DNA from 2 places in the Bradyrhizobium sp. USDA 4011 genome. Region 2 is predicted to be linked to the other one. Evidence: predicted binding sites of a transcription regulator. Region 2 holds the regulator's gene; the other holds the start of a gene.

Region 1 (16,063 bases), 3.3 Mb from region 2:
CCGATCCTGTGATGCCCGACGGCCAGCGCTCGGATGGCCCGTGGAGCCTGATGACCTACGAATTCCACGTGAAGCCCGGCGGCGGAATGGCGCCCGCGCCGCTCGGCACCAAGGTCGCTGAAGACGCCTGATTACTGTCGTCCAAGCATTCTGCCCAATTCATGTGCGGCGCACAAGAATTGGGCGAATCGCATTTTTGGCAACGCGCGGAGACTCCGCGCGCGCTGCGGCAAGTTGCGCAAGACATCCACCCGCTCCTCCAACGAGTGAACCAACAATGATGTTCCTGGAAACGCCGCCGAAAGTGATCCCGACCGAAGTCTTCTCCGCCGTGCCGGCCGAATTCCGCCGCAAGGTGGCGAGCGAATGGGCCGACGCCAACCGGCCGGGCGCGGTGACCGACTGCTTCATCGAGGGACCGTCGTTCGATGCCGCCGGCAATCTCTACATCGTCGATATTCCATTCGGTCGCATCTTCAGGATTGCGCCGGACGGGTCATGGACGCAGGTCGCCGAATATGACGGCTGGCCGAACGGGCTGAAGATCAATCCGATGGGCCGCATCCTGATCGCCGACTACAGGCACGGGCTAATGGAGCTCGATGCCAGATCGGGCGAGGTCATGCCGCTGCTGCGCTCGCGCAATTCGGAATCGTTCCGCGGCTGCAACGATCTGCACATCGCCACCAACGGCGACATCTATTTCACCGACCAGGGCCAGACCGGGCTGCACGATCCGACCGGCCGGGTCTACCGCTTGAAGACCGGCGGGCAGCTCGACTGCCTGATCGACACCGGCATCAGCCCGAACGGCTTAGTGCTCGATCCGCACGAGGCGGTGCTGTTCGTCGCCATGACCCGCGACAATGCGGTGTGGCGCGCGCCGTTCATGAAGGACGGCAGCGTATCCAAGGTCGGACGGTTCTGCTCGCTGTTCGGCCCGAGCGGACCCGACGGCATGACGATGGACAGCGCCGGGCGGCTGTTCGTCGCGCACGCCTCGCTCGGCCATGTCTTCGTGTTCGCACCGAACGGCGAGTGCATCGCGCGGATCAAGTCCTGCGCCGGCCAGAGCTGCACCAATGTCGCGATCGGCGGCGCCAACCGCGACCGGCTCTACATCACGGAATCGGTGACGGGCACAGTGCTGGTCGCCGATATCAGCGGGCTCGACGGATAGTCACGCACCGGCGCTCGAACGAAGCACGTTGTCGCTCGGTGCGATGGCGGTGTGGGCGAATCTCAACGTGTGACCGCGCGTAATGCGGGCATTGCGGGTGCGGATCGGAGGATCCGCGCCGTTGCGATTACGTGAGACGGCGCAACAACCGCTGTCGTCCCGGCGAAAGCCGGGACGACGATGTGGAGACATGATCTCTCGTTTCCACTATCTTTGCGCTGGGCGAGAGGCGACCCACGCAGAACGAGGCGATCGTGCAGACAAGAAAGTTCGGCAACAACGGCCCGCAGGTCTCGGTGATCGGGCAGGGCACCTGGTATCTCGATCGCGGTGACCGCAAGGCAGCGATCGCTGCGCTGAAGCGCGGTATCGACGCCGGCATGACGCATATCGACACCGCCGAGATGTATGGCGACGCCGAGCTTGTGATTGCGGACGCGATTGCCGGCCGCCGCGACGAGCTGTTCCTGGTCTCGAAGGTCCTGCCGAGCAACTCCTCGCGGCGCGGCACCATCACCGCCTGTGAGCGCTCGCTGAAGCGGCTGAAGACCGATCGCCTCGATTGCTATCTGCTGCACTGGCGCGGAACCTATCCGCTCGCCGAGACCGTCGCGGCGTTCGACGAATTGGTCGCGGCCGGCAAGATCCGTTCCTGGGGCGTCAGCAATTTCGACGCAGCCGATCTCGATGAACTGCTCGATGTCGCGGGCGAGGGCGAGATCGCCTGCAACCAGGTGCTCTACCATCTGCGCGAGCGCGCCATCGAGCACGCCGTGATCCCGTGGTGCGAGCAGCATGGCGTGGCCGTGGTCGCCTATTCGCCGTTCGGCCACAATGATTTTCCTTCCGCATCGAGCAAATCCGGAGCGGTGCTGCAATCGATCGCGCAAACGCACCAGGCGACACCGCGCCAGGTCGCGCTGGGCTTTCTCACGCGGCTGCCGTCGGTGCTCGCGATCCCGAAGGCGTCGAACGCGGACCACGCAGCGGAGAATGCCGCGGCGGGAACGCTCAAGCTCAGCGGCGACGAAATCGCCGCGCTCGACGCGGCGTTTCCGCGCGGGCCGAAGCCGCGCTCGCTGCCGATGCTCTAGTTCGCGGGATTCACTCAAGCTCCGCTCCACACAGTTCTTAACAAACTGTTGCAGTTGCGGCCGCGCACGGTCTGCGGAGGCCGGTCGCGCGCTGGTGCATATCGGAGTCCCGTTTTCGGGCATTGTTCTTGCGGCGGAATTGGCGTTCTGTACGAATAGCAGATCCCCCTTATTTTGCCTTCGAGATTGCCGTGACACCGCCCCCCGCCGTAGCCGCCAGGCTGGACAGCGTTCCTCTTTCATTGCCCGCGAAAACTTCTGTTGCACGCAAGGCGCCGGCCCGCACCGACCGGCCGTTCAAGGGCATTGCGCTGATCCTGCTGTCGACGGTGTTTTTGGGCACCTCCGACGTCACCGCGAAATATCTGTCGTCCTCGCTGCCTTCGATCGAGATCGCGTGGATCCGCTTCCTGGTGTTCGCGTTGATCATGACGCCGGCGATGCTGCCGGGCACGCCGTTGTTCGCGCTGCGCAGCGGCCGTCCCGGCCTGCACGTGCTGCGCGGCGCAGCGCTGCTCGGCTCCTCCTTGATCTTCATCACGGGGCTGGGCTTCCTGCCGATCGCCGAGGCCTCGGCCACCAGTTTCGTCTCGCCGCTGTTCGTCACCGCGCTGTCGATCGCTTTCCTCGGCGAGAAGGTCGGCATGCGGCGCTGGATCGCAACCGCGGTCGGCCTCGCCGGTGTGTTCATCATCCTGCGGCCGGGCACCAGCGCCTTCCATCCTGCCGCGATCTTCCCGATCGTCTCGGCGCTGGCCTGGGCCGCCACGCTGATCCTGACGCGGATGATGAGCGGCAGCGAACGTCCGATCACCGTGATGACCTATTCGTCCATCGTCGGCGTCGCCATCGTCAGCGCGCTGGTGCCGTTCGTCTGGGTCACGCCGAGCTGGCACGACATCATGTTCGGCATCCTGATCGGCGTTGCGTCCACCGTCGGACAGTGGATCGTGGTGCTGGCGTTCCGCTACGGCGATGCCTCGGTGCTGGCGCCGTTCTCCTATACGCAGCTGCTGTGGGTCAGCATCCTCGGCTTCCTGATCTTCGGCGAAGTCCCCGATCGCTGGACCATCCTCGGCGCCGGCTTCATCGTCGCCTCCGGTCTCTACACCGCGCACCGCGAGCGCATGCGCCGCTCGCAATTGCTGGCGGTGGCCAGCGAGCCGTCGCCAAACGCCTGAGGGTGCACTTGCGTTTTCGGACGAAGCGGCTATCCCTTCCGTTAGAAAATGCATCAAAATGAGTGGGACAAAACCCACGCGGGAGGAAACATGCGCGCAGCGATCTTCAGAAACGGCGAGATTGTCGTCGACCAGATGCCGGAACCGAAGCCGGGCGCCGGCCAGGTGCTGGTCAAATCGCTCGCCTGCGGCATCTGCGGTTCCGATCTGCACGCGCGCAAGCATGCCCACCGCATGGTGGAGCTGAGCAAGTTCCTGCCCGGCCGCACGCCGATGGACCTGTCGCGCGACGTCGTGTTCGGTCACGAGTTCTGCTGCGAAATCCTCGATTACGGCCCGGGCACCACGCGCAAGCTGAAGCCCGGTACGCGCGTCTGCTCGCTGCCGGCGCTGCTGACGCCGGAGGGTCCGAAGGGCATCGGCTATTCCAACGACTATCTCGGCGGCTATGCCGAGCAGATGCTGCTCAGCGAGCCGCTGCTGCTCGAAGTGCCGAACGGGCTCGCCGCCGAGCACGCCGCGCTCACCGAGCCGCTTGCGGTCGGCGTCCATGCGGTGGCGATGGCCAACATCAGGGGCGGCGAGGTGCCGCTGGTGATCGGTTGCGGGCCGGTCGGCCTTGCGGTGATCGCGGCGCTGAAGATCAAGGGGCTCGGTCCGATCGTTGCCGCCGACTACTCGCCGGCGCGGCGGCTGCTCGCCGAGAAGATGGGCGCCGATGTGGTGGTCGATCCCGCCAAGACGCAGCCTTATGCGAGCTGGGCCGAGCACGCCCAGATGACCGAGGCAGAGAAGGCGGCGCGGCCGCCGATGCAGGCGCTGCTGCCGCCGCTGAAGCCCGCGCTGATCTTCGAATGCGTGGGCGTGCCCGGCGTGTTGCAGCAGGTGTTCGAGGGCGCCCCGCGCAGCGCGCGCATCGTCGTGGTCGGGGTCTGCATGGAGACCGACAAGTCCGAGCCGATGCTCGGCATCATCAAGGAGCTCAACGTCCAGTACGTGCTCGGCTATACGCCGGAGGAGTTCGCCTATTCGCTGCGTCTGATTGCGGAAGGCCAGGTCGATGCCGCATCGCTGGTCACCGGCCGCGTCGGCATCGACGGTGTCGCGCAGGCCTTTGCCGATCTCGCCAATCCCGAGGCGCACACCAAGATCCTGGTCGAGCCGTGGCGTTGAGTTGCCTGACGGCGCCGCGCGATTTGCATTTCGCGGGACCGAACCTATAGTTCGCTGTCTCTTATGCACTGACAGCACCCATCTCATGCGCGTTTCAATCATTACGGGAGGCGGCTCCGGCATCGGCGCCGCGGTTGCGCGCCGGCTGGCCGGCCCCGATCAGGGGCTGATGCTGCATGGCCAGGGCGCCGAGGCCAGCGGGCTCGCGCGGCTGAATTCGGTCGCGGAGGAATGCCGCAGCAAGGGCGCCAAGGTTGCGGTCTCTACCGGCGATCTCGCCGTGGTCGGCGCCGGCGCGTCGCTGGTCGAGGCTGCGCGCGCCGCATTCGGGCCGATCGACAGCATCGTGCACGCCGCGGGCTTCGCCGATCGCCGCGATTTCGCCAGTCTGCCGCGCGCGGCGCTGGAGCGCGCTTTCGCGGTGATGGCGGCGGCATTTCATGAAATCGCGGCGGCTGCACTGTCCGATCTCGCGCGCAGCGCGCAGGGTCGCGTCGTCGCGGTCTCGAGTTTCGGGCCGCATCGCTTCGTGCCCGGCGCCACTTATCCGGGATCGGCCGCCGCGAAGGCCGCGCTCGAAGTGCTGGTGAAGTCGCTCGCAATCGAGCTCGCAGCTTCGGGCGCCACCTCAAATGCCGTGATGCCCGGCTACACGCGCAAGGATCCCGGCCTGTTCGGTGCGCTGGACACCGCGACCTGGGAGCGGGTGGCGAAAGCCAATCCGATGCAGCGGCTGGCCGAGCCCGACGAGGTCGCCGCCGTCGTGGTGTTCCTGCTGTCGCCGGAAGCGGGCCACATCACCGGCGCTACGCTGCCGGTCGATGGCGGCCTGACCTTGATGTGACGGCATGAGCGAGGGCGCGTCCGCACAGCAGGCTGATGTCGTCGTGCTTGGCGCCGGCATGGTCGGCGTCTCGGCTGGCCTTGCCGCACGGCAGCGCGGTCTCTCCGTCGTCATCGTCGACCGCCGCGAGCCGGGCAGCGAGACCTCCTACGGCAATGCCGGCATCATCTCGTCCGGCTCGATCCTGCCGCTCAACACGCCACAGCTTTTGAAGAACCTGCCGAAATATCTCACCAACACGCATCCGGCGCTGCGCTGGAATCTTTCGTGGGCGGTCGCCAACGCCGGCTGGGTGATCCGCTTCCTCGCTGCGGCGACACCGTCGCAGACCAAACCCCGGGCCGCCGCGCTGCACGGCCTGATCGGGACGTCGCTGGCGCTGCATCGCGACTGGATCGTGCAGGCGGGCGCCGGCCATCGCATCAGAGAGACCGGCTGGCTCAAGGCCTGGCGCGGCGACGGGCTTGCGACCGCCAAGGCCGAGCAGGCGGCGCTCGCCGAATTCGGCATCAAAAGCGAGGTGCTCGATCGCCAGGCGATCTCCGCGCTCGAGCCGAACATCATTCCTGCCTACAGTGTCGGCCTGCTGCACACCCAGACGGCATCGGTCGATTCACCGGGCGCGGTGGTCAAGGCCTATGCGCAGATGCTCGCCGCCAGCGGCGGCACGGTGCGGCAGTCCGAGATCCGGCGGATCGAGCAACAGGACGAAGGCTGGCGCGTGCAGCTTGCCGACGGCGAGATCGCCGCGCGCCATGTCGTGGTCGCGCTCGGGCCGTGGTCGGCGGAGCTGCTGCGGCCGCTCGGCTATCGCGTGCCGCTGGCGTTCGAGCGCGGCTATCACCAGCATTTCGTGCCGAACCCGGCACGCAAATTGCTGCGGCCGATCCATGATGCGGAGGGGGCATTTCTGATGACGCCGATGGAGCAGGGCGTTCGCGTCACCAGCGGCGTCGAGCTGACCGCGCGCGACGCGCCGTCGAACTATGCGCAGCTCGAGGCCGTGGTGCCGATGGCGCGCGGCGTGGTCGAATTCGGCGAAGCGGTCGGCGAGCGCTGGCGCGGCGCGCGGCCGACGCTGCCCGACAGCCTGCCGATGATCGGACCAGCGCCGCGGCATCGCGGTCTCTGGCTCGCCTTCGGCAACCAGCATATCGGCTTCACCACCGGTCCCGGAACGGGCGCCGCGGTCGCGGCAATGATCGCGGGCGCCGCGCCGCCGTTCGAGGTGAAGGCATTTTCGCCGGGCCGGTATATCGCGTGACTTGCGCGAGGCCGCCTGCGATGCTGGGCCCGCAAGGCGCGCGCAAGACGTGTGGCAACCGAGGGGCAGGATGAACTACGTCTGGGATTTCGGGATCCTCGCCAAGTACAGCCATCTGTTCTGGCTCGGGCTCGGCTGGACCATGGCCTACACGATCGGCACCATCATCCTGGGCACCTTGATCGGCCTGATCGTCGGCATGCTGCGGCTGCGGCGGATTCCGGTGATCGACTGGCTCCTGATCGCCTATATCGAAGCCTTCCGTTGCACGCCGCTGTTGGTGCAGATCATCTGGTTCTACTACGCTTTTCCGGTCGTGATCGGCGTCAACATCCCGGCGCATGTCGCAGCGGTCAGCGTGCTGTCGCTCTATGGCGGCGCGTTCTATGCCGAGATCGTGCGCGGCTCGATCGAGAGCGTGCCGATCGGGCAGTGGGACGCGGCGAAGGCGCTCGGCTTCCGCGGCTGGCGCCTGATGCGGCTCGTGATCCTGCCGCAGGCGCTGAAGCCGATGATGGCGCCCTATGTCAACCAGTCGGTGACGCAGCTGAAGAACACCTCGCTGGTCTCGATCATCGCGGTGCCCGATCTTGTCTACAACGCCACCCTGATCAACGCCGACACCTACAGGCCGCTCGAGGTCTACACCATCGTGGCGCTGATCTATTTTGCGATCCTGTTTCCCTCGACACTGGTGGCGCGCCGGCTGGAGCGCGGGCTGACCTACGACAAGGTGTGATCGTTCTTCTCCCTCTCCCCGTTCTTACGGGGAGAGGGTCGGAGTGAGGGGCTGCTTCCACGAGTCTGGATCGCGGTGAGACCTGTACCCCCTCACCCGGATCGCATCTGGCGATGCGATCTGACCTCTCCCCGCAAGCGCAGGGCTGTCCGGGGAATGATTCACTGTGTCGCGGTGCATGCTCGGCGAAACCGAGGCAAATCGGTCTTTTCTGGTTGTCGAGACACAGAAGGCCGAGCATGCGATTTCGCGATAGCATTTTTAGTAGGCTGCTTGAACCGATCAATCGGCGGCAGTTTCAGGCGGCTGTGGATCGTCTGGACGGGGATGCCTATGACAAGTCGTTCAAGAGCTGGGATCACCTGGTAGCGCTGATCTATGCGCAGTTGAGCGGGAACAACAGCCTGCGCGCCGTGGTGACCGGCTTCAACGCCAATCCTCAGCATCACTATCACCTGGGCACCGGCAGGTTGTCCCGCTCGACACTGTCGGATGCCAACAGCCGCCGCCCGTCCAGCATTTTTGCGCAAACCTTTGCACGATTGTCGGCGATGGCAAGCCGGCAGTTGCGGGGCGAAGGCACGGAGATGGTGCGCCTGATCGATGCCAGTCCGATCCCGCTTGGCAAAGTTTGCACCTGGGCGGCGTGGAACGGCCGCATCCGCGGCATGAAGCTGCACGTGGTCTACGATCCCAAGGGCGATATCCCGAAGTGCGTCGAGGTGACGGCTGCCAACGTCAACGATATCGAGATCGGTCGCCAGACTCCGATCCAGGCCGGCACAACCTATGTGTTCGACAAGGGATATTGCCGTTTCGACTGGTGGCATAAGATCAATGACAGCAAGGCTTTCTTCGTGACCCGGCCGAAGACGAGCATCCGGCTACGCGCGGTCAGGCATCGCACCATCCGCAACAGCAAGGGGGACGGCTTCAAGATCATCGTCGACGACGAGGTGAAGCTCACCAGTAAGGGCGACTCGCGTTTGCCGATACCGCTGCGGCGCATCAAGGTCAGGCGGGAGAACGGCGGCGTGATCACGCTTCTCACCAACGACACGACCCGAACGGCTGTCGAGATCGCCGCCCTCTACAAGAGCCGGTGGCAGATCGAACTGCTGTTCCGCTGGATCAAGCAACACCTCGACATTCGCAAGTTCCTCGGCACCAATGACAATGCAATCCGCCTGCAAGTCCTTGCTGCGATGATTGCCTACCTACTGTTGCGCATTGCCGCGCGGTCCCACTGCATCAAAATGCTGCCGCTCAGGCTCGCCGAACTCGTCAGCCAGTTCCTGTTCACCCGGCGAGCCTTCGCCAGCATCGAAAAGCCTCCGCCAATCAACCCTGGCCGTCGCAAATCCACAACGTCCCTCGACCAGATGGAACTCTGCTATGGTTGAACTTCCCCGGACAGCCCTGCCGCAAGCGGGGCGAGGTGAAGACGAGCGCGGCTAGATGTTCAGCTCCACCGGCACGTCCTCCGGCTTGACGCCGGCGAGGCCGAGGCCCTTGACGAACCATTCGCGCATCTGGCCGATGCCGCGGTTGTAGTCGATCCACACCGACAGGAAATCGCGCCAGCGCTTGTCCTGTTCACGGCGCACCGCGGTGCCGCTCGCGATCGTCACCGAGGGCGAGGCCAGGATCTTGTAGGTGCCGAGGTTCGGATTCTTGGCGATCGCGGTCAGCCCGAGCACCAGCGCGTTGACCACGCAATCGACGCGGCCCGACGACATTTCCAGCATCACCTCGTCGCGCGACTTCAGCGACTTGATGGTGGCGTTCGGCGCAAAGCGCCGCGCCACCGCCTCGTTGGCCGAGCCGACGTCGACCGCGATCTTGACCTCGGGCTTGTTGATGTCGGCCCAGGTCTTCGCCTCCAGCCCCTTCTTCAGCATCGCGCCGAACGGATGCGGGAACACCAGATTGGTGAAATCCACCACCAGCGCCCGCTGCGGGGTCGGATTGAGCGCAAAGCCGAGATCTATCTTGTTGGCCTGCAGATCGAGGATCGAATTGCCATAGGTCGACTCGACATATTCCAGCTTGACGTCGAGCAGCTTGGCGAGGTCGTTGGCCATCTCGATCGAGAAGCCGGACCAGGTGCCGGTGGCGAGGTCCTTGTTGAAATAAGGCAGCTCGCCCGGCAGCACGGCGATCCGCAGCACCTTGTTGGCCCTGATGCGATCCAGGGTGTTGTCGGCCTGGGTCTGCGCCGCGGCCGGGGTTGCCATCGCGGCCGCGAGCGCCGCGCCGCTGCCGATCCCGAGCGCATAGCGCAGCGCGTCGCGGCGATCTTCGGAAATTGCGATGTCGTCGGATTGAGTCAAGCGGGCCTCCCTGCACCAGATCGGGGAAGCCTAGCGTCGGTATCCGGTGCCAGCAAGTGCGCACGCCTGCGCCATTGGTAGGCGAGGGGAAGGGGGGATGCCTAGCTTTTCACCTCGCCCCGCGCTTTGCGGGGAGAGGTCGGATCGCATCGCAAGATGCGACCCGGGTGAGGGGCAGGTCATGCTGCTCAACAAGCTGCAAGGTGCTCTCCGGATGGAAGCCCCTCACCCTAACCCTCTCCCCGCAAGAACGGGGAGAGGGGAAACGACCACCATCAATACGTTTCCGGCACGTACATCTCCGGCGGGATCGGGCCGCGGTGATAGTCGGGGTTGCGGACCCGCGGCGGCAGCACCACCGGTTGGTGGGCGACCTGCTGGTAGGCGATCTGGCTCAACAGGTGCGAGATGCAGTTGAGCCGGGCACGCTTCTTGTCGACAGCATCGACGATCCACCACGGCGAGTCCTGCAGATGCGTGCGCTCCAGCATGGTCTCCTTGGCCTTGGTGTAGAGCTCCCAGCGGGTCCGCGCCTCGACATCCATCGGGCTCAGCTTCCACTGCTTCAGCGGATCGTGAATACGCATCGAGAAGCGGAACGCCTGTTCTTCGTCGGTGATCGAGAACCAGTATTTCAGCAGGATGATGCCGGAGCGGATCAGCATGCGCTCGAATTCCGGCACCGACCTGAAGAACTCCTCATACTGCTCGTCGTTGCAGAACCCCATCACCTTCTCGACGCCGGCGCGGTTGTACCAGCTGCGGTCGAACAGCACGATCTCGCCGCCGGCCGGCAGATGCGAGACATAGCGCTGGAAGTACCATTGCGTGCGTTCGCGCTCGTTCGGCGCCGGCAGCGCCGCGACGCGGCAGATGCGCGGGTTGAGCCGCTGGGTGATGCGCTTGATGACGCCGCCCTTGCCGGCGGAATCGCGGCCCTCGAACAGCACGACGACCTTCTGCTTCTCGTGCTGCACCCAGTCCTGCAGCTTGACCAACTCGCCCTGCAGCCGCAGCAATTCGCGGAAGTAGAGCTTGCGGTCGATCGACGGCCGACCGGCGGCCCCGTCGTGGTCAAACTCGTCGAGCCTCACGTCGTCGAGCTCGAGCTCGAGTTCCTCGTCGAGGCTGTCGGCCATCTCCTGATGGATGCGGGCGCGCAAGGCTTCCTCGCGTAAGGCTTCGTCGCGCAAGGCGTCATCTCGGGCGGCTTCATCGGTGAGGTCGAAGGCGGTCATGACGGTCCGTCTTTCAGTGTGTTAGATGGATCGGCGGGAGCATTGACGGGCGATGTTACCCCTCTATGACATTGGCATGACCGCTGTTTCACGCAGCCGGCGGGACTGTGCTAACAAGCGATGACAAGATCAAAAAAGGAGACGCCGATGATTTCGCTCACGCCAAAGGACGTCCTGCCCGAGGACGGCACCGCCGGCACGCTGGTCGGACGGGTCTGGCTGCCGCAGGCGGGCGGGCCCGCCGTGGTCGCCGTGCGGGGCGACGGTGTGTTCGACGTCACCGCGCGCTTCCCCACGGTGAGCGTGCTGTGCGAGGAGGCGGATCCCGCGGCCGCGTTGCGCGCAACGCGCGGTGAGCGGATCGGCGATTTCGAGACCATCCTCGCCAACACCCCGCCCGATGGCCGCGACAAGGCGAGGCCGCATCTGCTCGCGCCGGTCGATCTCCAGGTGCTGAAAGCCGCCGGCGTCACCTTCGCGATCTCGATGCTGGAGCGCGTGATCGAGGAGCGGGCGCGCGGCAATCCGTCGTCGGCGGACGCGATCCGCAAGGAGGTGGTGCGGCTGGTCGGCGACGATCTCTCCAAGCTGAAGCCGGGCTCCGAGCCGGCGATGCGGCTGAAGCAGGTGCTGATCGACCAGAACGCCTGGAGCCAGTATCTAGAGGTCGGCATCGGCCCCGACGCCGAAGTGTTCACCAAGGCGCCGACGCTGTCCTCGGTCGGCACCGGGATGGATGCCGGCCTGCATCCGAAGTCGACCTGGAATAATCCGGAGCCGGAGGTTGTGCTGATCGTCTCCGGCGCCGGCGGGATCGTCGGCGCGGCGCTCGGCAACGACGTGAACCTGCGCGATTTCGAGGGCCGCTCGGCGCTCTTGCTGTCGAAGGCCAAGGACAACAACGCCTCCTGCGCGATCGGCCCGTTGCTGCGGCTGTTCGACGGGACCTTCTCGCTCGACGACGTCAGGAAGATGGATGTCGGCCTGACCGTGAGGGGAACAGACGGCTTCGTGCTCGAGGGCCATTCCTCGATCAGCAAGATCAGCCGCGACCCGACCGATCTGGTCGCCCAGACCATCGGGCCCGTGCATCAATATCCCGACGGCTTTGCGCTGTTCCTCGGCACGATGTTCGCGCCGGTCAAGGACCGCGATGCCAAGGGCGAGGGTTTCACCCACAAGCGCGATGACATCGTCACCATCGAAGCGCCGCAGCTGGGCAAGCTCGTCAACCGCATGCGTGGCAGCGACGAATGCGAGCCCTGGACTTTCGGCGTCGGTGCGCTGATGAAAAACCTGGCGCAGCGGAAGGTGCTGTGAGGATGAGCGCTACGCGTAGGTGGATTAGCTAACGGGTCCGCCCGAAGGGCGGCCCGATGATAAACTCCGCGTAACCCACCGTGTCGCCTGCAGCAAAGATGGTGGGTTACGCCTTCGGCTAACCCACCATACGCGCTGCGCGCTGACGTGCTATCTTGCTTGCTGTCGCCGCTGGCGTTGTCGAACATGTTCAGAAACCTGCGCGGCAGATCAATCGCGTGCTGCAACTTGAGGGCGCGCGGATGCATGAAATTCGGAGCGACCGCTTGTCGCGCCCTTATGTGATCCAGTTCATCCTCGTTCGCGCTGCTTCGCTTCAGCATACGGGCTCTACGCGAACAGAAGGAGTCGCGGACATGAGCGAGCAGCCATCGAATGGAATGCCTGATTGGCTCACGACCGATATGCTGGTGATTGCTGTCGCACTGGCCATCATCGTGGTTGGCATGTGGATCGCGCCGTAGCCTAGTTGCTCCGGCTGGTTGCCACGCTGAGACATCGAGGGATGATGTCACCGCCCTAGGCGCGAGGCGATGGCGTGCCCTACAAGCCGATCATCCGGAAGATCATGCCGCCGATATTGGGGCCATGATGGTGGTGACGGCGATGATGGCTTCGCGGCGGTTCGTCGCCGCCTGCGGCGGCCATCGCGCTTCTGCCGCCGTCCCGCTCGGGGCCGACAGCGTCGAACGCGGCCTTCTGCTCGTCGCTGAGCGCGTTGTAGAAAGTGTCCACGGCCGGACGCACCGTGCCGATCGCCTGAAGCATGGAATCGAGTCTCGCGCCGACCGCCGCAAGGCGTGCCGGTGGCGTGCGCGCATCGGTGGGCGGACAGGACGATTTTAATGTGTCCTCAGCCTTTGTCGCAGCGTCCCGCAAGGCATCGAGGCTCGCCCGCTGTGCATCGGTTGGCTTGACGTTGCGTTCGATAATGTCGCCGGGCCATGCGATGGCCGCAGGCTGCGCCGTATTGCAGTTGCCGTTGTCCGCCGTCGCCTCGTGCTGGCCGCGGTGCTGATCTGCCACCAGCGCGGTCACCTTCGCTTTCTGATCGTCGCTGAGCAGCCCATAGAACCTCTCCAGCGCCGGCTGAAGAATCCCGACCGCGTCGCGCATGGCCTGGAGGCGCTGCTGCATCGCGGCGAGGCGGCTCGGCGCCGTCAGCGGCACGTCCTTGGGGCATGAATTGAGAATGGTCGCGGATGCCTTCTGCGATGCGCTGGCGAGTTCGTCGAGCGCGGTGCTCTGCTCTGCATTGGGCTGAATGGCGCTCCGGAACTGCTCGATGGGGAAGCCCGCGATATCGCTTCTGTCGCTGCCGCACATGTCGGCAAGGGTTGTGGTCTGAGCGGTGGCGCGCGATCGACCCGTGGCCGGCGGCCGGGGACCGGCATAGCCGGGCAGGTAGTAGGCATAGCCGCTCAAGGCATCGTAGTCATAGGGACCGAACAGGCCGGCATACAGATCGCCATAGCCGTAATCCCAGAAGTACGGGTCATAGCCCCCGCCCCACCAGGCGTAGTCATAAAGATCGTAATAGGCATAGGGCCAGAAGATCGGGCCGACCCAGCCATAGCCGCCATTCGGATGACGCCACCACCCAACGCCATGTTGATGGCTCCAGGCGGCTCCGGCGGCGGCCGTCGTGATTGCGGCGCGCGTCATCGGATTGCGCAGGCCGCCCGGTCTCTGCATCGCGGCGCGGACCTGGTGCGAGGCCAACGCGTGCCCCACGGCGCTCGCATTGTGCCGCATCGCGGCGGGCGAGGCGGCATGGCGGCCGGCGGCTACGCTCGGCGCGACGTGCGCGGCATGAGCGGCGGGCCGGAATTGGTTATGACGCGCGCCGGAGCCGCCGCCGAGCCGCGTGCCGGCTCTTGCAGCGGGATGAATGGTGTGAAAGCCGCCGCCACGCGCGCCGCCGGCGTGGAATCCGCCGCCGTGGAAACCACCACTGTGGAAGCCGCCTCCGCCGCCATGAAAGCCACCGCCGCCACCATGAAATCCGCCCCCGCCGCCATGAAAGCCGCCACCGCCATGACCTCCACCGCCGTGGCCGCCACCGCCACCGCGGGCAGCATCGGCGCTGCCTGCGAGCAGCGCAGCCGATGCCGCGACCGCGAGGATCGTGGCGAGCGCCAACACGGTGTGTCTGCAGCGGGCAGCCCTCAGCATATTTCCTCACCCTTCGGATACTCAGTGATGCTTGACATCAACATCGAGGGCCGCCGCCGGGTTCCCGCGACGATCCGGTGGCGACGATTTAATTTGCAGCATCGTCGTCCTGGCGAAAGCCAGAACCCATTACCCCAATTGTCCGTCGTTGTATGACGCTGGGGCCGCGATCCCATCCATCATCAAATGCGCTGGTTATGGGTCCTGGCCTTCGCCCATAGGCGCTAAGATAGTTTGATCATTGCCTGATAGCGGCGCTTGCGTCTGGGGGGCTCGCGCAGATGTCGCCGGAGAGCACGGCTTGCTCTGCGCAGACAAGCGATCGTGGGTTGGGGAATGACGGCTTGGAGCAATGAGGCGATGAGCTGACGTAGCAGGCGCCATGCGGAAGGTCCGGTCAGGCGGCTTCGTCCAAGCGGGGAGAGTCCTCGAGTTCGTCGACCAACGGCTCGAGCAGTAGAGTGATCAGCAGGTGAGCGAGGATATGGGGTTTAGCGGACCGCTGGTCAGTTCCGGGAGGTCCCTTCAAGCCAATCAAGCTCTTCAGCCGCTTGAAGCCGAGCTCAATCCGCCATCGCAACCGGTAGAGGGCAATGACGTCAGCAGCCGTGAAGTCCTCGCCCTTGAGCGAGGTCGCCAGGATTACCCAATCTGCGGCCTCAAGCGTTTGCCTGGAGAGTTGATGGCCTCCCTTCTGGGCTGTCCTGCGTGCCTTGCGTCGCGCCTCCGCGGCCGCATGCGCCGGCTTTTTGACCGCAACCAAGCGCACAGCAAGCGGTTGCGCACCGGACTTGCGCTCTATCCAGATCGGTCGATCGATCATGCCGCCTGCCAAGGCCTTGCGCAGCTCTGCGATGAGATCGACAAGGTTGCCGTTGCGATCCAGCCAACGCGCGCTCTTCCAGCCCGCGCGGATCACGAAGTCCGCGCCGGCATCGACCAGATGCGCCTTGCGCTCTGGTTGCAGGTAGGCACGGTCGGCAAGACGGATCTCGCCGGCAGTCACGGGTATCCGATCCAGTGTCTCGCCTGCGCCCTCATCGGTCAGCTCGAAGTGCCCAAAGCGCTCTTGCGGAAGATCGAACGCACTGTGGATACGCCACACTGCGTTGTTTTGCCTGCCCTCGGTTCCGGCTTTGGGGACCGTCGTGGCGTCAACGATGCGGATCAGCCGACCGCGGCTTGCCTTCGGCGCACCACTCGCAAGTGCCTGACCTATCAGTTGCGCCAGCCAATCTCCGGACTGACGCAAGCGATACAACAGAGCCACGTTGGAGATGTCGACAAGGCCCACCGACGTCGCCCACGCCGCCGTCAGCCGCAAACCCCGCGTGCCCAGACAATACGCAAGGATCAGCCGCAGCAAATCAACCGCATTGGTGATCTCGCGCGGACGAACAAACGCCTTCGTCTCGCGCGCGCCAACCTCCAGAGCCTCAGCCCCACCAAGCCGAGCAACAACACGCGCCCAGTCTTCGTTCACAAGCGATTCGTGTCTCATCCCTTCTTGGAATCACATACA
Region 2 (16,063 bases):
GATCCGGATCTTCGAGGGCGTCCCGGTGCTGGGTGCGGTGTTCGCAGGTCCGCCGTCCTATCTCAGCCTGTTCAACGCCGCGCTGATCCTCGCCATCATGGTGCTGCCCTTCATCACCGCGATCTCGGTCGACGTGTTCAAGACCGTGCCGCCGGTACTGAAAGAGGCCGCCTACGGCATGGGCTGCACCACCTGGGAAGTCGTCCGCAGCGTCGTGATCCCCTACACCCGGGTCGGCGTGATTGGCGGCATCATGCTGGCGCTCGGCCGCGCGCTCGGCGAGACGATGGCGGTGACCTTCATCATCGGCAACTCGTTCCGCATCTCGTCGTCGATCTTCGCGCCGGGCACCACGATCTCGGCGGCGATCGCCTCCGAATTCGCCGAGAGCGACGGTCTGCACCAGTCCGGCCTGATCCTGCTCGGCCTCCTGCTGTTCGTGCTGACCTTCTTCGTGCTCGCCGGCGCCCGGCTGATGCTGATGCGGCTTGAAACGAAAGCGGGGAACTAGCGTCATGAACCCGATCTACAAATCCCGTCGCCGCAGCGACATCGTCATTCGCGCACTCTGTGTCGGCGCGGCGCTGTTCGGCGTCACCTGGCTGGCGCTGATCCTGATCACGCTGGTCTACAACGGCGTTGCCGGCCTCAGCGTGCAGCTGTTCACCCAGAACACGCCGCCGCCGGGCTCGACCGAAGGCGGCCTGCTCAATGCCATCGTCGGCTCGGTCATCATGACGGTGATCGGCGTCGGCATCGGGGCGCCGCTCGGCCTGTTCGCCGGCACCTACCTCGCCGAATACGGCAGGCACGACAAGCTCACCTCGGTGATCCGCTTCATCAACGACATCCTGCTCAGCGCGCCCTCGATCATCATCGGCCTGTTCATCTACGGTGCTGTGGTGGTGCCGATGCGTGGCTTCTCGGCGATCGCAGGCAGTCTAGCGCTCGCCGTGATCGTGATCCCGGTCGTGCTGCGCACCACCGAGGACATGCTGCTGCTGGTGCCCAATCCGCTGCGCGAGGCGGCCTCCGCGCTCGGCCTGCCGCGCTCGCTGGTGATCAAGCGGATCGCTTATCGTGCTGCGCGTAGCGGCTTGATCACCGGCGTGCTGCTGGCGACCGCCCGTGTCGCCGGCGAGACCGCGCCGCTGCTGTTCACCGCGCTGTCTAACCAGTTTTTCAGCTGGGACTTGACCAAGACGATGGCCAACCTGCCGGTGACCATCAACAATTTCGTGCAGAGCCCCTACGCCTACTGGAAAGAGCTGGCGTGGAGCGGCGCACTGCTGATCACATTCACCGTGCTCGCGCTGAATATCGGCGCGCGTATCCTTGGTGCCGAAAGGGCCGCAAAATGACCGAGCTCTCCGTTTCAACCAGTAACCCGAGCCACGTTGCACCGCATACGCCGCTGCCGGAAGCGCCGCCGAAAGTCACGGTGCGCAACCTCAATTTCTATTACGGCGAGCACCACGCGCTGAAGAACATCAACCTGACGCTGGGTACCAACCGCGTCACCGCGTTCATCGGTCCGTCCGGCTGCGGCAAGTCGACCCTGCTGCGGATATTCAACCGGATGTACGATCTCTATCCGGGCCAGCGCGCGGTCGGTCAGCTGATGCTGGACCAGACCAACATTCTCGATCCCAAGCTCGACCTCAATCTGCTGCGTGCGCGGGTCGGCATGGTGTTCCAGAAGCCGACGCCGTTCCCGATGACGATCTACGAGAACATCGCCTTCGGCATCCGCCTTTACGAGAAGATCTCGAAGTCCGAGATGGACGACCGGGTCGAGAAGGCGCTGCGCGGCGGCGCGCTGTGGAACGAGGTCAAGGACAAGCTGAACGCCTCCGGCCTGTCGCTTTCCGGCGGCCAGCAGCAGCGCCTGTGCATCGCGCGCACCGTGGCGGTGCGGCCCGAGGTGATCCTGTTCGACGAGCCGTGCTCCGCGCTCGATCCGATCTCGACCGCCAAGGTCGAGGAGCTGATCCAGGAGCTCTCCGAGGACTACACGATCGCGATCGTCACCCACAACATGCAGCAGGCGGCGCGCGTCTCCGACAAGACCGCCTTCATGTATCTCGGTGAGCTGATCGAGTTCGACGACACCAACAAGATCTTCACCTCGCCGAGCGATCGACGGACTCAGGATTACATCACCGGCCGGTTCGGCTGAGGAGATACAAGATGGCTTCTGAACATACCGCCAAGGCATTCGACAGCGACCTGCAGGAGTTGACCCGCCTGGTCGCCGAGATGGGCGGCCTCGTCGAACGGATGATCACCGAGTCGGTCGACGCGCTGATCCGTCGCGACGTCGCTCTCGGCAAGCGCGTGGTCGCCGCCGACATCGAGATCGACAATCTGCAGCGCGTCATCGAAGAGCGCGCAGTGCTGACGATCGCCCGCCGCCAGCCGATGGCGATCGACCTGCGTGAAATCGTCAGCGCGATGCGCGTGGCCACCGACCTCGAGCGGATCGGCGACCTCGCCAAGAACATGGGCAAGCGCGTCGCGGCGCTGGAAAGCGATTTCCAGCCGCTGAAGCTGATCCGCGGCCTGGAGCACATGACCGACCTCGTGCTGTCGCAGGTCAAGTCGGTGCTCGACGCCTATGCCGCGCACGACCTGCCGGCGGCGATGAACGTCTGGAAGGGCGACGAGGAGGTCGATGCGATCTGCACCTCGCTTTTCCGCGAGCTGCTGACCTACATGATGGAGGATCCGCGCAACATCTCGTTCTGCATCCATCTGATGTTCTGCGCCAAGAACATCGAGCGGATCGGCGATCACGCCACCAATATCGCCGAGACCGTGTTCTACATGATCGAGGGCCAGCAGATCACCGACAAGCGCCCGAAGGGCGACATGACCAATTTTGCCACCACTGTGCCGGGTACCTAGGACATGATCCGCGGGCGCGGAGCCGGATTGTCTTCACGACAAGTCGTTTCCGCGGGGATTATGCCCAGGAAAGTAAGCGTTTCGGTTTGCGTCTGGGCAACGGATCACCACAGAGAGAGAACTTAAACCGATGAGCGCACGCATTCTGGTAGTCGAAGACGAGGAAGCGCTGACGACACTGTTGCGCTACAACCTCGATGCGGAAGGCTACGATGTCGAAACGGTCGGGCGCGGCGACGATGCCGACACCCGCCTGAAGGAGCGCGTTCCCGACCTCGTGGTACTGGACTGGATGCTGCCGGGCCTGTCCGGCATCGAGCTGTGCCGCCGCCTGCGGGCGCGTCCCGAGACCAAGCAGCTTCCGATCATCATGCTCACCGCGCGCGGCGAGGAGAGCGAGCGCGTGCGCGGGCTTGCCACCGGCGCCGACGATTACATCGTCAAGCCGTTCTCGGTGCCGGAGCTCCTGGCGCGAGTGAAGGGCCTGCTGCGGCGGGCTAGCCCGGAGCGGCTGGCGACCGTGCTCACCTATGGCGATATCGAGCTCGACCGCGAGAAGCGCCGCGTGGCGCGCTCGGGACGTCCGATCGATCTCGGTCCGACCGAGTATCGGCTGCTCGAATTCTTCCTCGAGCATCCCGGCCGCGTGTTCAGCCGCGAGCAGCTGCTCGACAGCGTCTGGGGCCGCGACATCTATATCGATGAGCGTACCGTCGACGTGCATATCGGCCGCCTGCGCAAGCTGCTCAATCCGGGCCGCGAGCAGGATCCGATCCGCACCGTGCGCGGCGCCGGTTATGCGCTCGACGACCGCTTCGCCAAAGCCGAGCCGCAGCCGTAAGGCTGGCCGCCAATCGCAACAACGGTCCCGTCATTGCGAGCGTAGCGAAGCAATCCATCCTACCGCAAATGCGGAACGATGGATTGCTTCGTCGCTTCGCTCCTCGCAATGACGGCAACCACAAAAAAATCCCCGCTTTCGCGGGGATTTGCTTTTGCAGTCCAGGCAAGTTTCCCGAGTGCTACTTGATCTGTGGCTTCGCCGATGGCCGGCGGCGATCGGCGGCGGGCTGGTAGGCGACGCGCGAGTGATGCGCGCAATAGGGCAGGCCGGCGAGCGCCTTGCCGCCGCAGAAGAAGAATTCCGGGCTCGAGGGATCGCCGACCGGCCAGTGGCAGGTGGCCTCGTTGAGCTCGAGCAGCGACAGCCGCTGGCTCATCGGCACCACATTGTCGAAGGAGATCGGATCGGGCTCCATCTCGACCTCGAAGGCGTGCGCCAGCGCGGTGTTGCCGCGCGACACCGGGCGCGCCACCCGCATCATGTGCTGGGCGGGACGGGCCTTGCGCTGCCGCGGCGCAGCCGTGGAGGGCGCCTTGGCACGGCCGGAGAGGCCGAGCCGATGTACTTTGCCGATCACGGCGTTTCGCGTCACATTGCCAAGTTCCGCCGCGATCTGGCTGGCTGAGAGGCCGGATTCCCAGAGCTTCTTCAGCTGCTCGACGCGATCGTCGGACCAGGTCAATACAGTCATCGCATTCTTCCTTTCGCATGGCGCCGGCCACTCATCGGAGCGGCGCTGCGAGCCAATCTGGACAAATATCCCTGCGGCCAGAATCCCTTAGCCCTCGCCGGGCACGGTGTTGCGCCCGAACGTTTACGCGAGACACGAAGGCTACTTAGAGGGTCCAGTACTGCCGCACGAGATGTCGTACCCGACAGGCCAAACGCTACAATATGGCGTGACTCTGGCGCAAGAGTCCGCGGCCGTGCGTCCACATGTTCCCACAAAGTTAAGCATTGCTGTGAGGCTTTTCCACCGCACCGGAATGCTCCGGATTGCGCTAGTTTCGCATTGCAGGAAGGCCAGCAAAGGCTAGCTCCTGGCGATTGACACTTACCGGCCGCCGCATAGAATGACCCGCACGTGCCGCCCGCAAAGGCGGCCGTTTTGTTTTCCGAAGCTGGCGGTTGCTGCGTTGGCGTCAAGGCGCGCAGCAATTGACGGCTTCAAACCGGCAGTGAACGCCATGACCAACGCCTCGTCGCATCTGCTCCCCGTCTTCGCCCGGGTCGATCTCGGCTTCGAGCGCGGCGAGGGCGCCTGGCTGATCGCAACCAACGGCGACCGCTATCTCGATTTCACCTCGGGTGTCGCGGTGAACGCGCTCGGACATGCGCACCCGCATCTGGTCAAGGCGCTGCAGGAGCAGGCGACCAAGCTCTGGCACATGTCGAACCTGTTCAAGAGCCCGGACGGCGAGGTGCTGGCCGCGCGGCTGTGCGAGCAGAGCTTTGCCGACTTCGTGTTCTTCTGCAATTCCGGCGCCGAAGCGATGGAGGGCGTGATCAAGCTGGTCCGCCATCATCACTTCTCCAAGGGCCATCCCGAACGATACCGCATCATCACCTTCGAAGGCGCCTTCCATGGCCGCACGCTGGGCACGCTGGCTGCGACCGGCTCGGCGAAATATCTCGAGGGCTTCGGCCCGCCGATGGACGGCTTCGACCAGGTGCCGCACGGCGACATCGAGGCGGTGAAGAAGGCGATCGGCCCGCACACCGCCGGCATCCTGATCGAGCCGGTGCAGGGCGAGGGCGGCGTGCGCTCGGCGCCGCAGGCGTTCTTCAAAGCGCTGCGCGCGCTGTGCGACGAGCATGGCCTGCTGCTCGCGTTCGACGAGGTGCAGACCGGCATGGGCCGCACCGGCGAGCTGTTCGCCTACAAGCGCACCGGCGTCACGCCGGACGTAATGTCGTTGGCGAAGGCGCTCGGCGGTGGGTTCCCGATCGGCGCGGTGCTGGCGACCGCGCAGGCTGCGGCCGGCATGGCGCCGGGCTCGCACGGCTCGACTTTCGGCGGCAATCCGCTCGCGGTCGCCGCCGCCAATGCCGTGCTCGACGTCATGCTCAAGCCCGGCTTCTTCGAGCACGTGCAGAAGATGTCGCTGCTGCTCAAGCAGAAGCTCGCTTCCGTGGTCGACCGCTATCCCGGCGTGCTGTCGGAGGTGCGCGGCGAGGGCCTGTTGATCGGCGTCAAGGCGGTGGTGCCGTCGAGCGATCTGATCGCCGCGCTGCGCAACGAGAAGCTGCTCACCGTCGGCGCCGGCGACAATGTGGTGCGGTTCCTGGCGCCCCTGATCGTGACCGAGGCCGAGATCGACCAGTCGATCACAGCGCTCGAGCGCGCCTGCTCTGTGCTGTCAGCGCCGCAGCCGAAGAAGGCGGCTGGATAATGAGCAAGCCGGTCCGTCACTTCCTCGACATCAACGAGCTGCCGCTCGCCGAGCTGCGCAACATGCTCGAAGCCGGAGCCGCCATGAAGGCGAAGCTGAAGGCGCATGAGAAGGGCAGGAAGCCGCTCGAAGGCAAGACGCTGGCGATGATCTTCGAGCGCCCGTCGACCCGCACAAGGGTGTCGTTCGACGTCGGCATGCGCCAACTCGGCGGTGAATCCATCATGCTGACCGGCGCCGAGATGCAGCTCGGCCGCGGCGAGACCATCGCCGACACCGCGCGCGTGCTGTCGCGTTATGTCGATGCGATCATGATCCGCATCCTCAATCATGACGCGCTGCTCGAGCTCGCCGCTCACGCCACCGTGCCCGTCATCAACGGCCTGACCCGGCGTTCGCATCCCTGCCAGGTGATGGCCGACCTCATGACCTATGAGGAAAACCGCGGCTCGATCGAGGGCAAGACGGTGGCCTGGACCGGCGACGACAACAACGTGCTGGCCTCCTGGGCGCACGCCGCCGAGCGGTTCAAGTTCAATCTCAACATTGCGACCCCGCCGGAGCTCTCGCCGAAGAAGCCGATGCGGGACTGGATCAAGGCCACCGGCGCGCCGATCAGGCTCGGCACCGATCCGGAAGCCGCCGTGCGCGGCGCCGACTGCGTCGTCACCGACACCTGGGTGTCGATGGGCGACAAGGAGGGCGAGCACCGCCACAACGTGCTGAAGCCCTATCAGGTCAATGCCAAGCTGATGTCGCTCGCCAAGCCGGACGCGCTGTTCATGCACTGCCTGCCCGCGCATCGCGGCGAGGAGGTCACCGACGAGGTGATCGACGGCCCGCAATCCGTGGTGTTCGACGAGGCGGAAAACCGTCTGCATGCGCAAAAGGGCATCCTGGCCTGGTGTTTCGACACGGTCGCGTAATTGTAGGTCATTAACGTTGTCGTCCCGGGCAAGCGCAGCGCGACCCGGGACCCATATGTGGACGGCCCCCGTGGCACAAGAGCTTTCTGGGATTGATCGGATCGCTTGCATCCATATGTCCGGCCTGTTGAGTGCGATCGAATGAATCGCTGGCCAAGATGGTTTGCGCGATGCGAGTTCCAAACAACCACGCGACCTGTTGACGGCCGATGGGTCCCACGGATTGTCTCGCATCGTTGCTCGATCGATCGCTCCATCTGCTCTTGCAGCTCCGGTCGGTCGGTCGGCGAGCGAGCCCGCCGGCCGGCCAATCTGTTAAGCGGTACCCGTCGTAGCGGCATTCAGCCGTGCGGCGTCATAACTCTCACCCGTCACCATCAGCTTCCAGGCGATGCGCGCCACCTTGTTGGCAAGCGCTACGGCCGCAAGCTTCGGCGGCTTGCGCTTGATCAGCGCCAGTAGCCAGCGCGAGTGATGACCGCGTCCGCGCCTGGCCTGCTGGATCACCGCCGTGGCCCCGACGACCAGCAGACGGCGCAGGTCCTCATCGCCCGCCCGCGTGATCTTGCCAAGCCTGGTCTTGCCTGCGGTGGAGTGGTCCTTGGGCGTGAGGCCGAGCCAAGCCGCAAAGTGACGACCTGAGCGGAACGCGGCCGGATCAGGTGTCTTCATCACCAGCATCGTTGCAATGATCGGACCGATCGACGGAATCTGCGCCAGGCGCCGGCCCGTGGCATCGCCGCGGTGCCAGGCCATCAGCTTGGCCTCAACCGCCTCCAACTCGTCCTCGAGCCTGACGCACTCCCGGCCCAGCATGGCAAACAGCTCGCGCGCCAGAGCGGGAAGCGTCTCGTCCTGCGCGATCCGCGCCAGCAGCGGTTCGATCGCCTCCAGCCCCTTGGGCGCGATCAGGCCATACTCCGCCGCATGGCCGCGGATCGTGTTGGTCAATTGGGTGCGCCGGGCGATCAGTCCGTCGCGGACCCCCATCAGCATCAGCGCAGCCTGCTGCTCGGCGCTTTTCACCGGCACAAAGCGCATGCTCGGCCGGCTCATCGCCTCACACAGGCCTTCTGCGTCTCGCCCGTCATTCTTGTTCCGCATCACGTAGGGCTTCACCAATTGCGGTGCCATCAGCTTCACCTCATGGCCCAGCCTGGAAAGCTCTCGCGCCCAATATTGCGACGCCCCGCAGGCCTCCATCCCGATCACCGTCGGCGGCAATTTGGCGAAGAACTCCAGCACGAGTTTGCGCGAAAGCTTCTTGCGTAAGACCGGCTGCTCGGACGCATCAACCCCATGCAGCACAAAAATATGCTTCGACGTATCCATCCCAATGCGGATAATCTGGTTCACGGACGGCTCCCATGTCTGAGATTTGCAACAACCTCATTCTGGCACACTGATGCCGTAGGGGGCCGTCCACACCATCAACCATCGCTGCCAATTGTTGTGAAGGCTGGGGCCCCAGCTTGATGCAGCAACTGACATCGGTGGTTATGGGTCCCTGCTTTCGCAGGGACGACGGATAGACGGTTTTGCTGAACCCCTTTATTTCATGGTCCGAGACCCCAGATAGAGCGCCATGGTTTCACAATCCCCCGACATCAAAATCCAGGCCGAGACGCCCATTCGCGCGCCCTCGGCGGTTCCTGTCGACGATGCGGTGCTCGCCTTCGAGGTCGGCGCGCTGGACTTGCGCGGCCGGCTGACCCGGCTCGGCCCCGCGCTCGACGAGATCCTGCACAAGCACGATTATCCGCCGGCGGTCGGCAAGCTGCTCGGCGAGGCCATCGTGCTCACCACGCTGCTCGGCTCCTCCGTCAAGTTCGAGGGCCGCTTCATCCTGCAGACCCGGACCGACGGTCCGGTCTCGCTCCTGATCGTCGATTTCCAGGCGCCCGACCGGCTCCGTGCCTATGCGCGCTACGATGTGGCGCGGCTCAAGCATGGGCAGAGCTCGGGCGAGCTGCTCGGCAAGGGCCACCTTGCAATGACCATCGATCAGGGCGCGAACACCAGTCGCTACCAGGGCCTGGTCGCGCTCGATGGCGACGGCCTGGAAGAGGCGGCCCACGAATATTTCCTGCGCTCGGAGCAGATTCCGACGCGGGTGCGGCTCGCGGTCGGCGAGGAGATGCGCGGCGGCGAAGGCGGCAAGCTGCATTGGCGCGCCGGCGGCATCCTGCTGCAATTCCTGCCCAAGGCCCCCGAACGCGCCAAGCAGGCCGATCTGCATCCCGGCGATGCGCCGGAGGGCACGGCCGCGCACAGCGTGCCGGATGACGACGCCTGGGTCGAGGGGCAGTCGCTGATCTCCACCGTCGAGGATATCGAGCTGATCGATCCCGATCTCTCCGGCGAGCGGCTGCTGTACCGCCTGTTCCACGAACGCGGCGTGCGCGTCTTCAATCCGCAAACGCTGCGTGCGCAGTGCTCCTGCTCGCGCAATGCGGTGTCGTCGATGCTGAAGAGCTTTACGCCGAACGATCGCGCCGAGATGGTCAAGGACGGCAAGGTGGTCGTGACTTGCGAGTTCTGCTCGTCGGTCTACGAATTCACGCCGCAGGAAGCCGGCGTGGAACAGGCGGCCGGGTAGCCAGGCCCGTCAGCTCAGCAAAGTACGGGTCTTGCCGGCGGCGTCATAGATTTCGATCCGAAGCATCGGATACGCCGCCTTCAGTTGTCGGCCGGAGGTTTCAGCAGCCTCGGCGGTGTCGAACTCCGACTTGAACTGTTTGTCGACAATGATCACGAAGCCTTCGGTGGGAGGCCGGTCGGCGCGCAGTGGTTTCTTCGGTTCTGGTTCTTCAATGGAGAGCAGGGATTTCTTCGTCGTCATGGGAATCCTCCTGAATCGATCTCAACTCAGCCGGCGAAACGCGGGCGGCAGGGTCTCGCGCACGAGACCGCTCAGATTCAAGAAATCATCGGGCACAAGCCAATCGGATGGCGCGCGTGAATATCTGCACCGCGACAACGTTCACCGCGGTCGCCTGTTCCTGAAGCACAGTTGGAAGCGATGTCGAAGCCGTCGCTTGGTGAGAGGCGACTGGAGGCCGGGCCCCAGTAGCATCGGAAGAATGGCGGCCTCAGTCGGCGCCGTACCGGGGCTTTCTCCTCAAGATCGGCAGTCAGCTCGGCGTTCGCAGGCCGGGAGATGTGAGCCAATCATTGATGTGCGAGGCCGTATCGACCAGCCGGGCCTTGCGAAGCATCGCGTCGCGCTGAAGGCCGGACAGGAATGGCTTCGCAGCATCTCCTGTCCTCACGGCCTCCAACGCCGGCAGATCATGAGGCGGCGGTTCGGGCTGGCTGTGTTGAGCAATCGGCATAAAGCTCTCCTGGTTACTGGCGGGAGCTTGCAGCACTCTCAGTCACCGGTATCGGCCAGAGGCGGAGCAGTGATCACCGCAGTAGATACCCCTTACGTCCGGTAGTCGACTCAATTCGCAGTCAGCGGTGCCAAGCTGCTTGCAGCGCGCGGGTCTGGGCGGAGGTCGGCTGGAGACATCACCGACCGTATCATCATAAGCTGGCCCTTCGGCGAATGTTTTCTGCGCAATCGAGCGAATCTGGACGTATCCGGTACGAAGAACGCGAGCGGTTGCCCCGATACGTGCCGAGTGGCCTTGTCATTCGATAGCGGAGTAGCCACCTGATCAGCAGCGCAACTGTATTGTTACAGCATCCCCCTTGCGGAAGCGCGCAGCCTTAGCTGCCAAATCTTGTAACCGATCGACGAGACGTCACGTCGCTGCAATGCGCGCGTCACGGATCACGACAAGCTGTGGCAACAACCTGATAGGCCTTAACCATGATTGAATTTCCAAATCATAGTCGTTCATACGATCGAACGCGGCGCGCCGTGCGGTTTTGGGGATATGACAGTGCTATTGAGGCATCGTTCTTCGTCACCGAAGGCGCATTGAAGCGACTTCAATCGGATGCCTACCTCGACGAGCCGGGCCTTCTGCACGCCTTCGATGCCAACCGCGATCGGATATGTGCCGCTGCGGCCAGGGTCTATGTCCGCGGAAGCAGGGGGTCTTACGATCTGGTCGCCGCGAATTTCTGAAACCGGCGGCTTCGATCGGATCACGCGAGACAACGCTGACGGGTTGAATGCACTCGTGCCGGGTTCGCCCGTCGGGCCGATCGGAAATCCCGAAATTACTTTCCATCTCTCGGAAGTTTCGTGCCCCGGATTCAACAGGTACGACCGCGGCGGCATCGACGGCATGGCTAGTTCAGTACCCGCTTCCCGTCCGGGCTTGGGCTATCCAGCGAGAACGTCGGCACGTCGATGTCGAAGCGTTCGCCGGCCTCGGTGACCATCTGGTAGCTGCCGGTCATGAAGCCGGAGGCGGTCGGCAGCGGCACGCCTGAGGTGTATTCGAAGCGTTCGCCGGGCGCGAGCACCGGCTGCTCGCCGACCACGCCCTCGCCGCGCACCTCCTGACGGCGGCCGGTGGCGTCGGTGATGATCCAGTGCCGCGTCCGCAACTGCACGGTTTCCGGGCCCGAATTGACGATCACGATCCTGTAGGACCAGAAATACTCGCGCCGGTCGATCGACGAGCGCTCCGGCATGAAGTTCGGCTCGACAGTGACTTCGATCTGGCGGGTAACGGCGCGGTACATACGGCTCAATCCGATGATCTCGGCGCAACATCCGCTTCCGGCCGGATCATGCGCAAACAGGCGCCCATCATAGCCAATTGGTCAGCCGGAACCAATCGCCGGGCAGGCCGTGAAAAGCCGGTCCTGGGACCTGCTGTTCATCGTGGTTTCAACATAGTTCCGCTCTAAAGCGCGGCCGCATGTCGCCGCACTCTGTGCTTTGTCGGCAAGTTGTGGGCCGATATTATCTTTTCAGCACGACCTGCGGGCGCCCGCAGCCGACACGGTGTTTGATGAGCTCGATTGCCGATCCCATAGCCGGTTCGCCGGTGGCCGACGCCAAAACCGGGGCAAAGGCTGATGCTGAGGTCAAGGCAAAAGCCGTGGCGGCGGCGCCCGCGATCACGCTGCCGGCGACCGGCGAGCGCGAGCTCCGCCTCGATTTGTTCCGCGGGCTCGCGCTGTGGCTGATCTTCATCGACCATCTGCCGACCAATCTTCTGACCTGGCTGACGATCCGCAACTACGGCTTCTCCGACGCCACCGAGATCTTCATCTTCATCTCCGGCTACACTGCCGCCTTCGTCTATGGCCGCGCGATGCTGGAGGGCGGCTTCGTGATCGCGACCGCGCGCATCCTGCGCCGGGTCTGGCAGATCTATGTCGCGCATGTCTTCCTGTTCACGATCTTTCTCGCCGAGATCTCCTATGTCGCGACCTCGTTCGAGAACCCGCTCTACAGCGAAGAAATGGGGATCATGGATTTCCTCAAGCAGCCCGACGTCACCATCGTGCAGGCGCTGCTGCTGCGCTTCCGCCCCGTGAACATGGACGTGCTGCCGCTTTACATCGTGCTGATGCTGTTCCTGCCGCTGATCCTGTGGCTGATGAAGTGGAAGCCCGATGTCACGCTCGGCCTGTCGGTCCTGCTCTACGCGCTGACCTGGCAGTTCGATCTCTACCTCTCGGCCTATCCGAACGGCTTCTGGGCGTTCAATCCGTTCGCCTGGCAATTGCTGTTCGTGTTCGGCGCCTGGTGCGCGCTCGGCGGCGCGCGGCGGATGTCGCGCATCCTGTCGTCGAACATCACGATGTGGATCTGCATCGTCTATCTGGTCGCCGCGTTCTTCGTGACCCTCACCTGGTACGTGCCGCAGCTCGGCCACATCATGCCGAAGGTGATCGAGCAATGGATGTATCCGATCAACAAGACCGACCTGGACGTGTTGCGGTTCGCGCATTTCCTGGCGCTCGCCGCGCTCACCGTGCGCTTCCTGCCGAGGGACTGGCCGGGCTTGAAGTCGCCCTGGCTGCGACCATTGATCCTGTGTGGCCAGCATTCGCTTGAGATATTCTGCCTCGGGGTCTTCCTCGCCTTTGCCGGTCACTTCGTGCTTGCCGAAGTGTCCGGCGGTGCCGCACTGCACGCCCTGATTAGCGTTTGCGGCATCCTCATCATGTGGGGCATGGCGTGGATTATTTCGTGGTACAAGCACTCCGCCGACAAAGGCGCCTCGAAAAAAGGCGCCGGCGGCAACGCCGATCTGGCGGGAGGGGGAGCATGAAGTCCGCATGGACGATGCTGGGCCTGACGCTGCTGGCCGCCTGTCTGGCGGCCGCGCCCGTCCGCGCCGGCGATACCGTCGAGCCGGCACCGGCGCCGCCGTGCGATGTGCCGGCCTATCTCCTGGCGAGCGAGAGTTCGCTGCCGAAGGTCACCGATGCGGTGAAGGCCAACAAGCCGCTCAGCGTGCTGGTGGTGGGCAGCCGCTCCTCGACCATCCCAGGCAACGAGGCGAGCGCCTATCCGGCCACGCTGCAGGCGGCGCTGAAGGAGGCGTTGCCGGCGGTCACGATCGATCTATCCGTAGAATTACAGGGAAAGACCACCGCCGAAGAGACCGCGGGAACCCTTGTTAAGCTTGTTGACGCGAAAAAGCCTACTTTGGTTATCTGGCAGACCGGGACGGTCGATGCTATGCGAGCCGTCGATCCTGACGATTTCCGCACCGCCATCGATGACGGCGTTGTTGCGTTGCGGGGCGCCGGGGCCGACGTGGTGCTGGTCAATCTGCAATACAGCCCGCGTACGGAAACGATGATCTCTGCGCCGCCATATCTCGACAATATGAAGGTGGTTGCGCAACAGCACGACGTTCCGCTGTTCGACCGGTTCGCGATTATGAAGCAGTGGAGCGACGCCGGATATTTTGACCTGTTCAGCACCTCGCATGGTGTCGACCTGGCCAAGAAGGTTCACGCCTGTCTGGGCCGCGCACTGGCGAAATTCGTGATCGATGCGGCCCATCTGGGCCCGGTGCAGCAGAATTAGAGGAAGCCGAGTTGATGCGTTTTGCCTTCCCTTTTCGCCTCAAAGCAGGGCGGAGCCTGCGCGCCACTGCGGCGCTCGTGTTGCTTGCGCCGCTCTCGGCCGTGCCGTTGTGCGCGCAGACCGGCCAGGCCGACCAGCATGCGGCGTTGTCATCGGGAGCAAAGGCTGAAGCAACCAGGGCGGATGCTGCGAAGCCCGCCGCGATCGAAGCCGACGCGGCCAATCCGCCGCCGCAACCGGGCGTCGCCGCCAAGGCGCTCGACAAGGTGAGGCAGGTCGCGAAATCCGCCAGCGACATTTTCCACCGCGTGCCCTGCCATCAGCCCACCGGCGTGCCGAACAGCACCGGCTCGCTGCCGCATGTCGCAGCCAAGCTCGCCGCCGGCAAGCCGGTCGTCATCGTCGCGTTCGGCTCGTCCTCGACCCAGGGCTACGGTTCGTCGTCGCCGGAATTCACCTATCCGAGCCGGCTCGCCGCGCAGCTGCGCCGGCAGTATCCGTCGGTCGACATCAGCGTGCTCAATCGCGGCAAGGGCGGCGAGGATGCACCCGAAATGATGAGGCGGCTGCAGACCGAAGTGATCGACGTGCATCCCGACATGGTGATCTGGCAGGTCGGCACCAACGCGGTGCTGCGCAACCTCGATCCGTCGGAGACCGCCAAGCAGGTCGAGGACGGCGTCGCGCGCATCCAGGCCAACGGCGCCGATGTCGTGCTGGTCGATCCGCAATATTCGCCGCGCGTCACCGAGCGCCCCGAGAGCGCGCGCGGCATGGTGAAGCTGCTCGGCCGCATCGCCGCGCTGCGCCATGTCGGCATCTTCCCGCGCTTCGAGGTGATGCGCGACTGGCACGAGAGGCAGGCGATCCCGATCGACGATTTCGTCATCGCCGACGGCCTGCACATGAACGACTGGGGCTATGCCTGCTTCGCCCAGTTGCTCGGCGACGACATCATCCGCTCGGTCGGCGCGATCAAGATCGGCGTCAACGTCCCCGGCGACGTGCGGACCTACCGGCCGATGTGATCGGCGCCGCTGCTTCTCTCCCAGCATCGAGTCTGTCACCGTCACCCTGAGGAGGCCGCGTAGCGGCCGTCTCGAAGGGTCGATGGCCCGACTGTGGCCGTGCATCCTTCGAGACGCGCTTCGCGCTCCTCAGGATGACGGGATTGATACCGTGGCGGGGCTTGCCTCGACCATCCCGCCACACGCACCAGCAATCTTGACCTCGCCGCGGTAATCCGCTCCCTTGGCGCCTGTTACGACGCCTTAAGGGAAACGCTCATGTCTTTCGTGCTGGCCATCGATCAGGGCACCACATCGTCGCGCGCCATGGTGTTTCGCGGCGACATCTCCATCGCCGCGGTCGCGCAGCAGGAGTTTCCGCAACATTTCCCGGCCTCCGGCTGGGTCGAGCACGAGCCGGAGGATATCTGGACCTCGACCGTGATGGTGTGCCGCGAAGCGCTGGAGAAGGCCGGGCTGAAGGCGAAGGACATCGCCGCGATCGGCATCACCAACCAGCGCGAGACTACCGTGGTATGGGATCGCGCCACCGGCCAGGCCGTGCACCGCGCCATCGTCTGGCAGGACCGCCGCACCGCCGACATCTGCGCGAAGCTCAAGGCCGAAGGTCATGAGCCGGCGATCTCGGCCAAGACCGGTCTCATTATCGACCCCTATTTCTCCGGCACGAAAGTCGCCTGGATCCTCGATCATGTGCCGGGCGCGCGCGAACGCGCCGAGCGCGGCGAGCTCCTGTTCGGCACGGTCGACTGCTATCTGTTGTGGCGGCTCACCGGCGGGCGGGTGCACGCCACCGACGCCACCAACGCCTCGCGCACGCTGCTGTTCAACATCCACACCGGGGCGTGGGACGACGACCTCATCAATCTCTTGCGCGTGCCGCGCTCGATGCTCCCTGAGGTGAAGGATTCCTCCGCCCGGTTCGGCGAGAGCACCGCGGATCTGTTCGGCGGCCCGATCGCGATCTCCGGCATCGCCGGCGACCAGCAGGCCGCGACCATCGGCCAGGC

The links. The regulator PhoB, encoded in region 2, activates phosphate uptake and scavenging genes when phosphate is short. The targets are predictions, from matches to a motif close to TGTCATNNANCTGTCAT.
Region 1: the regulator PhoB is predicted to act here: its motif matches at 11,101-11,117, upstream of ppk2 (polyphosphate kinase 2).

The regions. Positions count from the first base shown of each region.
Region 1 is NZ_JBSSGG010000001.1:1,683,725-1,699,787, reverse strand. It holds gene ACVW1C_RS07895 (intradiol ring-cleavage dioxygenase) at 1-131, shown strand, start outside; gene ACVW1C_RS07890 (SMP-30/gluconolactonase/LRE family protein) at 278-1,180, shown strand; gene ACVW1C_RS07885 (aldo/keto reductase) at 1,435-2,274, shown strand; gene ACVW1C_RS07880 (DMT family transporter) at 2,466-3,455, shown strand; gene ACVW1C_RS07875 (zinc-binding dehydrogenase) at 3,546-4,628, shown strand; gene ACVW1C_RS07870 (SDR family NAD(P)-dependent oxidoreductase) at 4,714-5,472, shown strand; gene ACVW1C_RS07865 (NAD(P)/FAD-dependent oxidoreductase) at 5,477-6,736, shown strand; gene ACVW1C_RS07860 (amino acid ABC transporter permease) at 6,807-7,475, shown strand; gene ACVW1C_RS07855 (IS4 family transposase) at 7,715-8,878, shown strand; gene ACVW1C_RS07850 (transporter substrate-binding domain-containing protein) at 8,930-9,808, opposite strand; gene ppk2 (polyphosphate kinase 2) at 10,084-11,046, opposite strand; gene ACVW1C_RS07840 (fumarylacetoacetate hydrolase family protein) at 11,194-12,366, shown strand; gene ACVW1C_RS07835 (hypothetical protein) at 12,522-12,830, shown strand; gene ACVW1C_RS07830 (Spy/CpxP family protein refolding chaperone) at 12,910-14,541, opposite strand; gene ACVW1C_RS07825 (IS4 family transposase) at 14,939-16,024, opposite strand.
Region 2 is NZ_JBSSGG010000001.1:4,980,486-4,996,548, forward strand. It holds gene pstC (phosphate ABC transporter permease subunit PstC) at 1-511, shown strand, start outside; gene pstA (phosphate ABC transporter permease PstA) at 516-1,361, shown strand; gene pstB (phosphate ABC transporter ATP-binding protein PstB) at 1,358-2,179, shown strand; gene phoU (phosphate signaling complex protein PhoU) at 2,191-2,907, shown strand; gene phoB (phosphate regulon transcriptional regulator PhoB) at 3,038-3,748, shown strand; gene ACVW1C_RS23345 (GcrA family cell cycle regulator) at 3,930-4,442, opposite strand; gene ACVW1C_RS23350 (acetylornithine transaminase) at 4,939-6,144, shown strand; gene argF (ornithine carbamoyltransferase) at 6,144-7,070, shown strand; gene ACVW1C_RS23360 (IS110 family RNA-guided transposase) at 7,386-8,426, opposite strand; gene ACVW1C_RS23365 (Hsp33 family molecular chaperone) at 8,656-9,669, shown strand; gene ACVW1C_RS23370 (hypothetical protein) at 9,679-9,912, opposite strand; gene ACVW1C_RS23375 (DUF1488 family protein) at 10,888-11,148, shown strand; gene apaG (Co2+/Mg2+ efflux protein ApaG) at 11,316-11,714, opposite strand; gene ACVW1C_RS23385 (OpgC domain-containing protein) at 11,987-13,258, shown strand; gene ACVW1C_RS23390 (SGNH/GDSL hydrolase family protein) at 13,255-14,025, shown strand; gene ACVW1C_RS23395 (SGNH/GDSL hydrolase family protein) at 14,040-15,053, shown strand; gene glpK (glycerol kinase GlpK) at 15,312-16,063, shown strand, end outside.